Regions from separate parts of the Actinosynnema sp. NPDC091369 genome, predicted to be linked through region 2. Evidence: riboswitches for the same ligand, from Rfam matches in the RefSeq annotation. Region 2 holds a riboswitch; the other holds the start of a gene.
The links. A riboswitch is a leader RNA that binds a small molecule or an ion and turns the genes downstream of it on or off. The one in region 2 is predicted to bind glycine.
Positions count from the first base shown of each region.

Region 1: it holds a riboswitch for glycine, as region 2 does, so the genes downstream of both, gcvT (glycine cleavage system aminomethyltransferase GcvT) here and gcvP (aminomethyl-transferring glycine dehydrogenase) in region 2, are expected to answer to the same signal.

Region 1 covers NZ_JBIVUG010000003.1:814,444-819,262, forward strand. The annotation lists gene ACIQMJ_RS16450 (CaiB/BaiF CoA transferase family protein) at 1-579, shown strand, start outside; gene ACIQMJ_RS16455 (hypothetical protein) at 995-1,156, shown strand; gene ACIQMJ_RS16460 (helix-turn-helix transcriptional regulator) at 1,358-1,846, shown strand; gene ACIQMJ_RS16465 (hypothetical protein) at 1,958-2,356, shown strand; gene ACIQMJ_RS16470 (DUF3817 domain-containing protein) at 2,372-2,674, shown strand; glycine riboswitch at 2,738-2,825, shown strand; glycine riboswitch at 2,827-2,921, shown strand; gene gcvT (glycine cleavage system aminomethyltransferase GcvT) at 3,050-4,150, shown strand; gene glyA (serine hydroxymethyltransferase) at 4,165-4,819, shown strand, end outside.
Region 2 covers NZ_JBIVUG010000010.1:60,995-65,813, reverse strand. The annotation lists gene gcvP (aminomethyl-transferring glycine dehydrogenase) at 6-2,894, opposite strand; glycine riboswitch at 3,050-3,140, opposite strand; gene ACIQMJ_RS30460 (MerR family transcriptional regulator) at 3,232-3,798, opposite strand.

The sequences.
Region 1 (4,819 bases), on a different contig from region 2:
GACGCGGCGATGGTGGACGGCGCGGCGCTGCTGACCACGTTCCTGCACGGGATGTCGTCGGCCGGCGCGTGGCCCGGCGGTCGCGGGGAGAACCTGCTGGACGGCGGCGCGCCGTTCTACGACGTCTACGAGGCGGCCGACGGCCGGTTCGTCAGCATCGGCGCGCTGGAGGAGAAGTTCTACGCCGAGCTGCTGGTGGTGCTCGGGCTGGCCGACGCGGACCTGCCCGCCCGACACGACCCGGCGAACTGGCCGGAGCTGCGGGCCCGGATCGCGGCGGCCGTCGCCACCCGGACGAGGGACGAGTGGGCGGCGCTGGCGGCGGGCACTGACGCGTGCCTCGCGCCCGTGCTGGCCCCCGGTGAAGCGCCCGGGTACGGGCACAACGCCGAGCGGGGGACGTTCGTGCAGGTGGACGGGGTGGCGCAGCCCGCGCCCGCGCCCCGGTTCGGGCGGACGCCCGCGGCCACTCCGGCGCCGCCGCCCGCGGTGGGCGAGCACACGGCCGACGTGCTGGGCGAGCTGGGGCTGGACGAGGACGAGCTGGCCGGGCTGCGGCGGGCCGGGGTGATCGCCTGACCCGGGCCCGATCGGCCGCCGGGGCGACCCGGAAAAGGGCGCGGGAAATCACCTGAAGGGGGACCGGAATTGAGTGGCAGCCGCCATCGACCTTTGTCACGCTCGGTGCGTGCCTCGGCGCAATCAGGTGATGGGCGGTGAAGGGAAGACGATGTGTCGCTACCTCGGTGTCCGTGCCAGGGGGGTGGGCGAGTGCCCGTACCTTGGTGATCGGCGGGACCGCAGGTCCCCTTGATCGTCCGTTCGGGTGACGATCAGGCTGTTCCAGGCGTGGTTGCGTGGCGATCGCACGACCGGTCGAGGGATGGCGGCGGGTTCGATCGTCATCATCCGGGTGAATGGGGGACCATGGCCGTTGACACGACCGGGGCGGCGCTCGGCCGCCCCACCCGGTGACACGGACGGAGACCGATCAGTGAACGTCAAGAAGGTGGTGACGCTGGCGGCGGTCGCGCTGGTGCTGTTCCTCCTGATCACCCGGCCGAACGAGTCCGCCGAAGCGGTGCGGACCGCGCTCGGGTGGCTCCAGTCCGGGGCGGAGTCGATCATCACCTTCGTGCGCAGCCTCTTCGCCTGACCCGCTCGCCGCGTCCCCTCGAACTCCGCTCAATGCGGTCACGATCGGTGACTATGCGCCCTCGTCGTTGCACCGTACGGGTGGAATGAGGGCTATAACGCCCTGGTAACAGGGTTTTAGACAAACCGGGGTCTAGCGGTTGTCGGTACCCGCTAATACGGTGCGTCGCATTGGCTGATCTTCGACCGATGAGGAGGCAGAATGGTCGAGGACTCCGGAGTCGACGAGCTGTTGCGGCAGTGGGCGGCTGAGCGCTCGGACGACGCCGAGCTGCAGGAGGTGAACCGGATCAAGGACGCGTGGCTCGCGGAAGCCCCGCCGTCCGCGCCGGGGATCCCGGTGCAGCGGGCGAATGGCGGTCCCCGCGGCCTGGTGAAGGTCGAGTCCGCGGATCCGGCGTACGTGGCGGCGATGCGGAAGCGGGCGCCCGAGGTGCCCGACGCCCTGCTCGCGGCCGCCGCCAGCTACTGGCAGCTGGTGGGTGACCTCTCCGAGGCGGAGCAGTGGTGGGACGCGGGCATCAGCCCGCTGGACCAGCGCGCTCTGGACTACCGGGCGGCCGGGCTCACGCCCTCCGACCTCGGTCGTCGCCTCGGCCCGATGACGGTGCTCCAGCACCTGCGTCGGGGTAGCGCGGCGGCCTGGTGCGTGGCCAGGTTGCAGAGGCAACGCCGGGACGGCGTGGCCTAGGTCCGACGAGTCGGGGCGGGCTCCTCCAGCGATGGGGAGCCCTCACCTTGAGGGGCGGGCTCCTGCGCGGGGAGCCCCAGCCCTGTGCGACGCACGAAGTACTCTTGAGGCGTGCGCGGCCTCATCACCCCCCGACGGCTCGCGATCGCGGCCGTCTGCCTGGTGTCGCTGGTCGTGTGCTGCGGCCTGGCGTACTGGCAGTGGGAGCGGTTCTCCGAGGCCGGTGGCACCTTCCAGAACCTCGGGTACGTCTTCCAGTGGCCGCTGTTCGGCCTCTTCCCCGCGTTCATGGTCTGGCGCATCCGCAGGCTGGACGCCCGCCGCAAGGCCGAGGCCGCCGCCGCGGCGACCGGGGCCGCCGACGAGGCCGCGCCGGAGCCGGTGGCCGTGCCGTCGCGGCCGGTCGTTACCGTTGAGCCCGTCAGAGCACCCGCGCACGACGACGAGGACGACGAGCTGGCGGCCTACAACCGCATGCTCGCCGAACTGCACGCGCGGGACCAGCGGTGAGGCGAAGGTAGGGCGATGAGCGGCGCGTTGACCAGGTTCCGGTTCATGGCTTACGTGGTCGGTGTCGGCCTGCTGCTGCTCGTGGTCGCCATGATCGCCAAGTACGCGGGCGGCACCGAGGGCATGATGCAGGTCGTCGGCCCGGTGCACGGCTTCCTGTACGCGGTGTACCTGGTGCTCACCGTCGACCTCGCGCTCAAGGCCCGGTGGTCGATCAAGGGCACGGTGCTGGTGCTGCTCGCGGGCACGATCCCGTTCGTGTCGTTCTACGCCGAGCGCAGGGTGGTCGAGAGCGTCCGGGCCGAGAAGAGCCTGTGACCGGGGTTGACCCCGCCCGCCGGCCACCCCTAGCGTCTGGCGGTACCAACTGAACACGGCCGTCGATGTCGAGCGGGAGAGTCCCCGACCGGGGCGCCGAAGGAGCAACTCCTCCCCGGAATCTCTCAGGCACAGGTACCGCCCGACGAAGGCAACTCTGGAAAGCAGGCGCACCCGGTGCGCCTCGCCCACGGTGCAAGCCGCCCTCACCCGGTGGCGAAGCTCTCAGGCTCATGGCAGAGGGGGAGGCTCACTCGACGAGGAGTCTCCGATGGGCCGTGTCATCCTTTCGCTCGTGAATCTCTCGGACGTGCCCGCCCGCCGACCCGACCGGTCGGCGCCTCGGCATGTCCGCACCCAGGGAGGACCCGCCTGATGGAAAGCCGCCGCACGCCCCTGCACGCCGAGCACGAGGCGCTGGGCGCCATGTTCACCGACTTCGCGGGCTGGCGGATGCCGCTGCGCTACGACAGCGAGCTGGCCGAGCACCACGCGGTGCGCACGTCGGCGGGCCTGTTCGACCTGACCCACATGGGTGAGATCGTGCTCACCGGCCCGGAGGCCGGCGCCGCGCTGGACCACGCCCTGGTCGGCCACGCGTCCGCGATCGGCGTCGGCCGCGCCCGCTACACGATGGTCTGCGAGGCCGACGGCGGCGTGATCGACGACCTGATCGTCTACCGCACGGGTGACGAGGAGTACCTCGTCGTCGCGAACGCCTCGAACGCCGCCGTCGTGCACGAGGCGCTGGTCGAGCGGGCCAAGGGCTTCGACACCACCGTCGAGGACCGGTCCACCGACTACGCGCTGCTCGCCGTGCAGGGTCCGAAGGCCACCGCGATCCTGGCCGGCCTCACGCCCACCGACCTGGGCGCGGTGAAGTACTACGCCTCGTACCCGACCGAGGTCGCGGGCAAGCCGGTGCTGCTCGCCCGCACCGGCTACACCGGCGAGGACGGCTTCGAGCTGTTCGTCGCGCCGGACGACGCCGCGCACGTGTGGCAGGCGCTGCTGGAGGCGGGCGCGCCGCACGACCTCAAGCCCGCGGGCCTGGGCTGCCGCGACACGCTGCGGCTGGAGGCGGGCATGCCCCTGTACGGCAACGAGCTCGGCCGCGACCGCACGCCGTTCCACGCGAACCTCGGCCGGGTGGTGAAGCTGGACAAGCCGGGCGACTTCGTCGGCCGCGACGCCCTGGCCGCCGTCGCCGAGCAGGGCGTGGAGCAGGTCCTGGTCGGCCTCAAGACCGCCTCGCGCCGCGCCCCCCGGCACGGCTACCCGGTGCTGGACGCCTCGGGCGCCCCCATCGGCGAGGTGACCAGCGGCGCGCTGTCGCCGACCCTCGGGTACTCGGTGGCCATGGCCTACGTCACGGTCGGCCACACCGAGCCCGGCACGCAGCTGTCCGTCGACGTCCGGGGCAGGCACGAGCCGGTCGAAGTCGTCGCACTGCCCTTCTACAAGCGCACCTCGTAAGGGAGACCCCACACATGTCCGAGCACTTCAACACCTCCCTCGCGGAGTTCGACCCGGAGGTCGCGGACGCCGTCGCCGCCGAGCTGCACCGGCAGCAGAGCACGCTGGAGATGATCGCCTCGGAGAACTTCACGCCGGTGTCGGTGCTCCAGGCGCAGGGCTCGGTGCTGACGAACAAGTACGCCGAGGGCTACCCGGGCCGCCGCTACTACGGCGGCTGCGAGAACGTCGACGTGATCGAGCGGCTGGCGATCGAGCGGGTGAAGGCGCTGTTCGGCGCGGGTTTCGCGAACGTGCAGCCGCACTCGGGCGCGCAGGCCAACGCGTGCGCGATGTTCGCCCTGCTCCAGCCCGGCGACACGATCCTGGGCCTGGACCTCGCGCACGGCGGCCACCTGACCCACGGCATGCGGATCAACTTCTCCGGCAAGCTCTACAACGTGGTGCCCTACCACGTGTCGGCGGAGGACGGCCGGGTCGACATGGCCGAGGTGGAGCGGCTCGCGACCGAGCACCGGCCGAAGCTGATCGTGGCCGGCTGGTCGGCGTACCCGCGGCAGCTCGACTTCGCCGAGTTCCGCCGGATCGCCGACTCGGTGGACGCGTACCTGATGGTGGACATGGCGCACTTCGCCGGTCTCGTGGCGGCGGGCCTGCACCCGAGCCCGG
Region 2 (4,819 bases):
TGCGGTCAGCCGCCGTAGGCCGAGACCGGCGGGCAGGAGCAGACCAGGTTGCGGTCGCCCTTGGCGCCGTCGATGCGGCGCACCGGGGGCCAGATCTTCGGGGCCGAGGTGCCCGCCGGGAACACCGCCACCTCGCGGCTGTACGGGTGGTCCCACTCCGTCGCGATGGAGGCGGCCGTGTGGGGGGCGTTGCGCAGCGGGTTGTCGTCGGCCGGCCACTCGCCCGAGCCGACGCGGTCGATCTCGTGCTTGATGGCGATCATCGCGTCGATGAACCGGTCGATCTCGCCGAGGTCCTCGCTCTCGGTCGGCTCCACCATCAGCGTGCCCGCCACCGGGAACGACATGGTCGGCGCGTGCAGGCCGTAGTCGGCCAGCCGCTTCGCCACGTCGTCCACCGTCACGCCGGTCGCCTTGGTGATCGGCCGCAGGTCGAGGATGCACTCGTGGGCCACGAAACCGCCCTCGCCGGTGTAGAGCACGGGGAAGTGCTCGTCCAGCCGGCGCGCCACGTAGTTCGCCGCCGCCACCGCGGTCAACGTCGCCCGGCGCAGGCCGTCCGCGCCCATCATCCGCACGTACGCCCACGAGATCGGCAGGATCGACGCCGAACCCCACGGCGCGGCGCTGATCGGGCCGACACCGGTCTCCGGACCGGCCGTCGGCTGCAACGGGTGGTTCGGCAGGAACGGCGCCAGGTGCGACCGCACGCCGATCGGGCCGACGCCCGGACCACCGCCGCCGTGCGGGATGCAGAACGTCTTGTGCAGGTTCAGGTGCGACACGTCCGACCCGAACTTGCCGTACTGCGCCAGCCCGATCAGCGCGTTGAGGTTCGCGCCGTCCACGTAGACCTGGCCGCCGGCGTCGTGCACCAGCCCGCACACCTCGCGCACGGTGTCCTCGTACACGCCGTGCGTCGACGGGTAGGTGATCATGATCGCGGCGAGCGAGTCGCGGTGCGCGTCGATCGTGGAGCGCAGGTGCTCGACATCCACGTTGCCGTGGTCGTCGCACTTGACGACCACGACCCGCATGCCGGCCATCACGGCGGACGCGGCGTTGGTGCCGTGCGCGCTGGACGGGATCAGGCACACGTCGCGGTGGTCGTCGCCGTTGGCCCGGTGGTAGGCGCGGATCGCGAGCAGGCCCGCGAACTCGCCCTGGCTGCCCGCGTTCGGCTGCAACGACACCGCGTCGTACCCGGTGACCTCGGCCAGCCACCGCTCCAGGTCACCGACGATGGTCAGCAGCCCCTCGGCGTCCGACGCGGGCGCGAACGGGTGCAGGTCGGCGAACTCCGGCCACGTCACGGGCTCCATCTCGGCCGTGGCGTTGAGCTTCATCGTGCACGAGCCCAGCGGGATCATGCTGCGGTCCAGCGCCACGTCCTTGTCCGACAACGACCGCAGGTAGCGCAGCAGCGCGGTCTCGGAGCGGTGCGCGTGGAACACCGGGTGGGTCAGGTAGTCGCTGGTGCGGCGCAGGTCGGCGGGGATGCCGTCGGCGGTGTCGGCGTCCAGGCCGTCCACGTCGGAGACGGTCACCCCGAACGCCTTCCACACCAGTTCCAGGTGCTCGCGCGTGGTCGTCTCGTCGCACGCGATGGACACCACGTCCGCGTCCACCTGCCACAGGTTCACGCCCAGGTCGCGCGCGGCCGACACGACGGCGGCGGCACGGCCCTCGACGCGGGCCCGCACGGTGTCGAAGAACTCGCCGTGCACGATCTCGACGCCGCCCTCCAGCAGGCCGGCGGCCAGCACGGTCGCCATCCGGTGCGCCCGGGTCGCGATCGCCTTCAGGCCCTCCGGACCGTGGTACACCGCGTACATCGAGGCCATCACCGCGAGCAGGACCTGCGCGGTGCAGATGTTGCTGGTGGCCTTCTCCCGGCGGATGTGCTGCTCGCGGGTCTGCAACGCGAGGCGGTAGGCGAGCGAGCCGTCCGCGTCCACGGACACGCCGACCAGCCGGCCGGGCAACTGCCGCTCCAGGCCCTGGCGCACGGCCATGTAGCCGGCGTGCGGCCCGCCGAACCCGATCGGCACGCCGAAGCGCTGCGTGGTGCCGATGACGACGTCCGCGCCGATCTCGCCGGGCGGGCGCAGCAGCGTCAGCGCCAGCAGGTCCGCGGCGACCACCGCCTGCGCGCCCGCCTTGTGGATCTCCTCGATCACCGACGCGTGGTCGCGCACCACGCCGGACGCGCCGGGGTAGGACAGCAGCACGCCGAAGAAGTCGCCGCCCAGGCCGAGCCCCTCGATGCCCTGCGACAGGTCGGCGGTGACGATCTCGATGCCCAGCGGCTCGGCGCGCGTCTCGATGACGGCCAGCGTCTGCGGCAGCGTGTCGGCGTCCACCACGAACTTGTTCGACTTGGCCCGGCCCGCGCGGCGGACCAGCGTCATCGCCTCGGCGGCGGCCGTGGACTCGTCCAGCATCGAGGCGTTGGCCAGCGGCAGACCGGTCAGGTCGGCGACCATCGTCTGGAAGTTCAGCAGCGCTTCGAGGCGGCCCTGGGAGATCTCCGGCTGGTACGGCGTGTACGCCGTGTACCAGGCGGGGCTCTCCAGCACGTTGCGGCGGATCACCGGCGGGGTGGTCGTGCCGTAGTAGCCGAGCCCGATCATCTGCGTCATCGGGCGGTTGCGCGCGGCGAGGGCGCGCAGCTCGGCCAGCGCCTCGGTCTCGGTGGCGGGCGCGGGCAGGTCCAGCACCAGGTCGCGCTCGCGGATCGACTCGGGGACGGCGTGCTGCGCCAGTTCCTCCAGCGAGCCGACACCGATCACGTCGAGGATGCGGGCCAGCTCGGCGGGCCGCGGGCCCACGTGCCGGTCGGCGAACGGGGTGCCGTGCTCGAGTGCGGCGAGGGGGATGCGGTCCTGCGTCATCGGTGCTGGCCTCCAGGGCTCCGGACAGACTTCTGCCGTTGCCCTCCCCCTCTGTCTTCTGCCCGGTCTCGGGCGCCTGAGAGCTTCACCCGGCTGTCGGGCTTGCACCGTCGGCGGGGTCGGTCGGTCGTGCCCGACCCGCTTTCCAGAGGCGTCTCACCCGCACGGTCCTTGCGCCTGAGAGGTTCCGGGGAGGATTTGCTCCTTCGGCGCCGAGACGGGCTCGGACTCTCCCGCACGGGATAAAGCGACTACGCGCGGAATCGTACCCGTCGGAGGGGTGAACGGTACCGCCGGCGCGACGTGGATCTCAGTGCGCGCCGGTCGACCCACCCGGTCAGCCGATGGCCCTCGTCCGACGGCGACGGGACAGCTCGTCGTCGGACGGCTCCACGATCTCGGCCCCGTCCGCCCGTTCGGCGGGGAAGTCGTGGATCGTGCCGCTGATCTCCCGCATCGCTCCGGAGACCGCGATGCCGAACACCCCCTGGCCGCCCTGGAGCAGGTCGACCACCTCTTCCGGCGACGTGCACTCGTAGACGGTGGTGCCGTCGCTGAACAGCGTGATGCGGGCCAGGTCCTGCACGCCGCGGCGGCGCAGGTGGTCCACGGCGACCCGGATGTTCTGCAACGAGACGCCGGTGTCCAGCAGTCTCTTCACGACCTTGAGGACCAGGATGTCCTTGAACGAGTAGAGCCGTTGGCTGCCCGAGCCGTGCGCACTCCTTATCGTGGGGTTGACCAACCCCGTGCGCGCCCAGTAGTCCAGCTGGCGGTAGGTGATGCCCGCGATCTGGCACGCGGCGGGGCCGCGGTACCCGACCAGTTCGTCCGGCAGCGAGGAGTCCGGGAACAGCTCACCCTGTTCGCCGGATCCGGCCCGGATGGGCGCTTCCTCGACCACGCCTGCCTCCCCTCGGTCCGGTCACGACGACCGGCGACCAACGTGAAGCCGCCGCGGTGCCCGAATCACACCGTGGCAATTCACCTGAGTTCGACGGTAAGACCGGCTAGGGGGCAGGTCAACGCGACGCGCGGGACGTGTCTGACCTCAACGTGAGGTAGAGGTTGAGAGAGTCGCCCGTCGTAAGCCATTCGGGTGACGTTTAGTGATCGTTTAGCCGATCAACGTTGACGTTGTGTAATTCAGGGGTGTGACGCCTGATGGTGGCACGCGGGGTTGATCCACAACGCACCGCGCACGCTCGCGAAGGGCCGTTCACGGTGTGGGGCCGGGGGTGCGCCCTTCGTGGGCGGGTTCGGGTAGGGGTGTCGTTGTCAAGCACCCGACTCGTCGGTACTTGGGGTGGGTTGGTGTACCCCCGCGGGGCGATTTGGGGTCCAAGAGCCCAAAAGCGTCCTCGCCGGACGGGCAGATCAGCAGGATGACCCCAACCCCCGCTGATGGCCCCTGTTTCGTCGTGGGTCCGGGTTTCGTGTCGTCCCACCGACCTCCCGAAGGGCTACCACACGCGTCAGGGGGGCGACATCAGTAGACGCCGTAGCCCGCAGTGGACCACGCCCCCCTTGACACGTGCGGTAGGGCTGCGCCAGGTCGGCGGGATGACACGAAGCCCTACTTGTGCAGCAAAGACGTCCAGCGAGGTGGGTCGGGGGTCGCGAGTCGCAACCGGGGTGCGGACGGGTCGGGCGCGGTCGGCCGCGTTGGGTTTGCCCTTCCCATGGGAGGGGTTCGTGTCGTCCCGCCGACCTGGCCTTGCCCTACCGCACGTGTCAAGGGGGGCGAAGTCCAGCAATGCCCGCGGCGCTTACTGATGTCGCCCCCTTGACGCGTGTGGTAGCCCGGAGGGAGGTCGGTGGGATGACACGGAACCCGACCCACGACGAAACAGGAGATCCCGGAGGTGGTCGGGGTCATCCTGCTGATCTGCCCGTCCGGCGAGGACGCTTGTGATCTCTCGGTC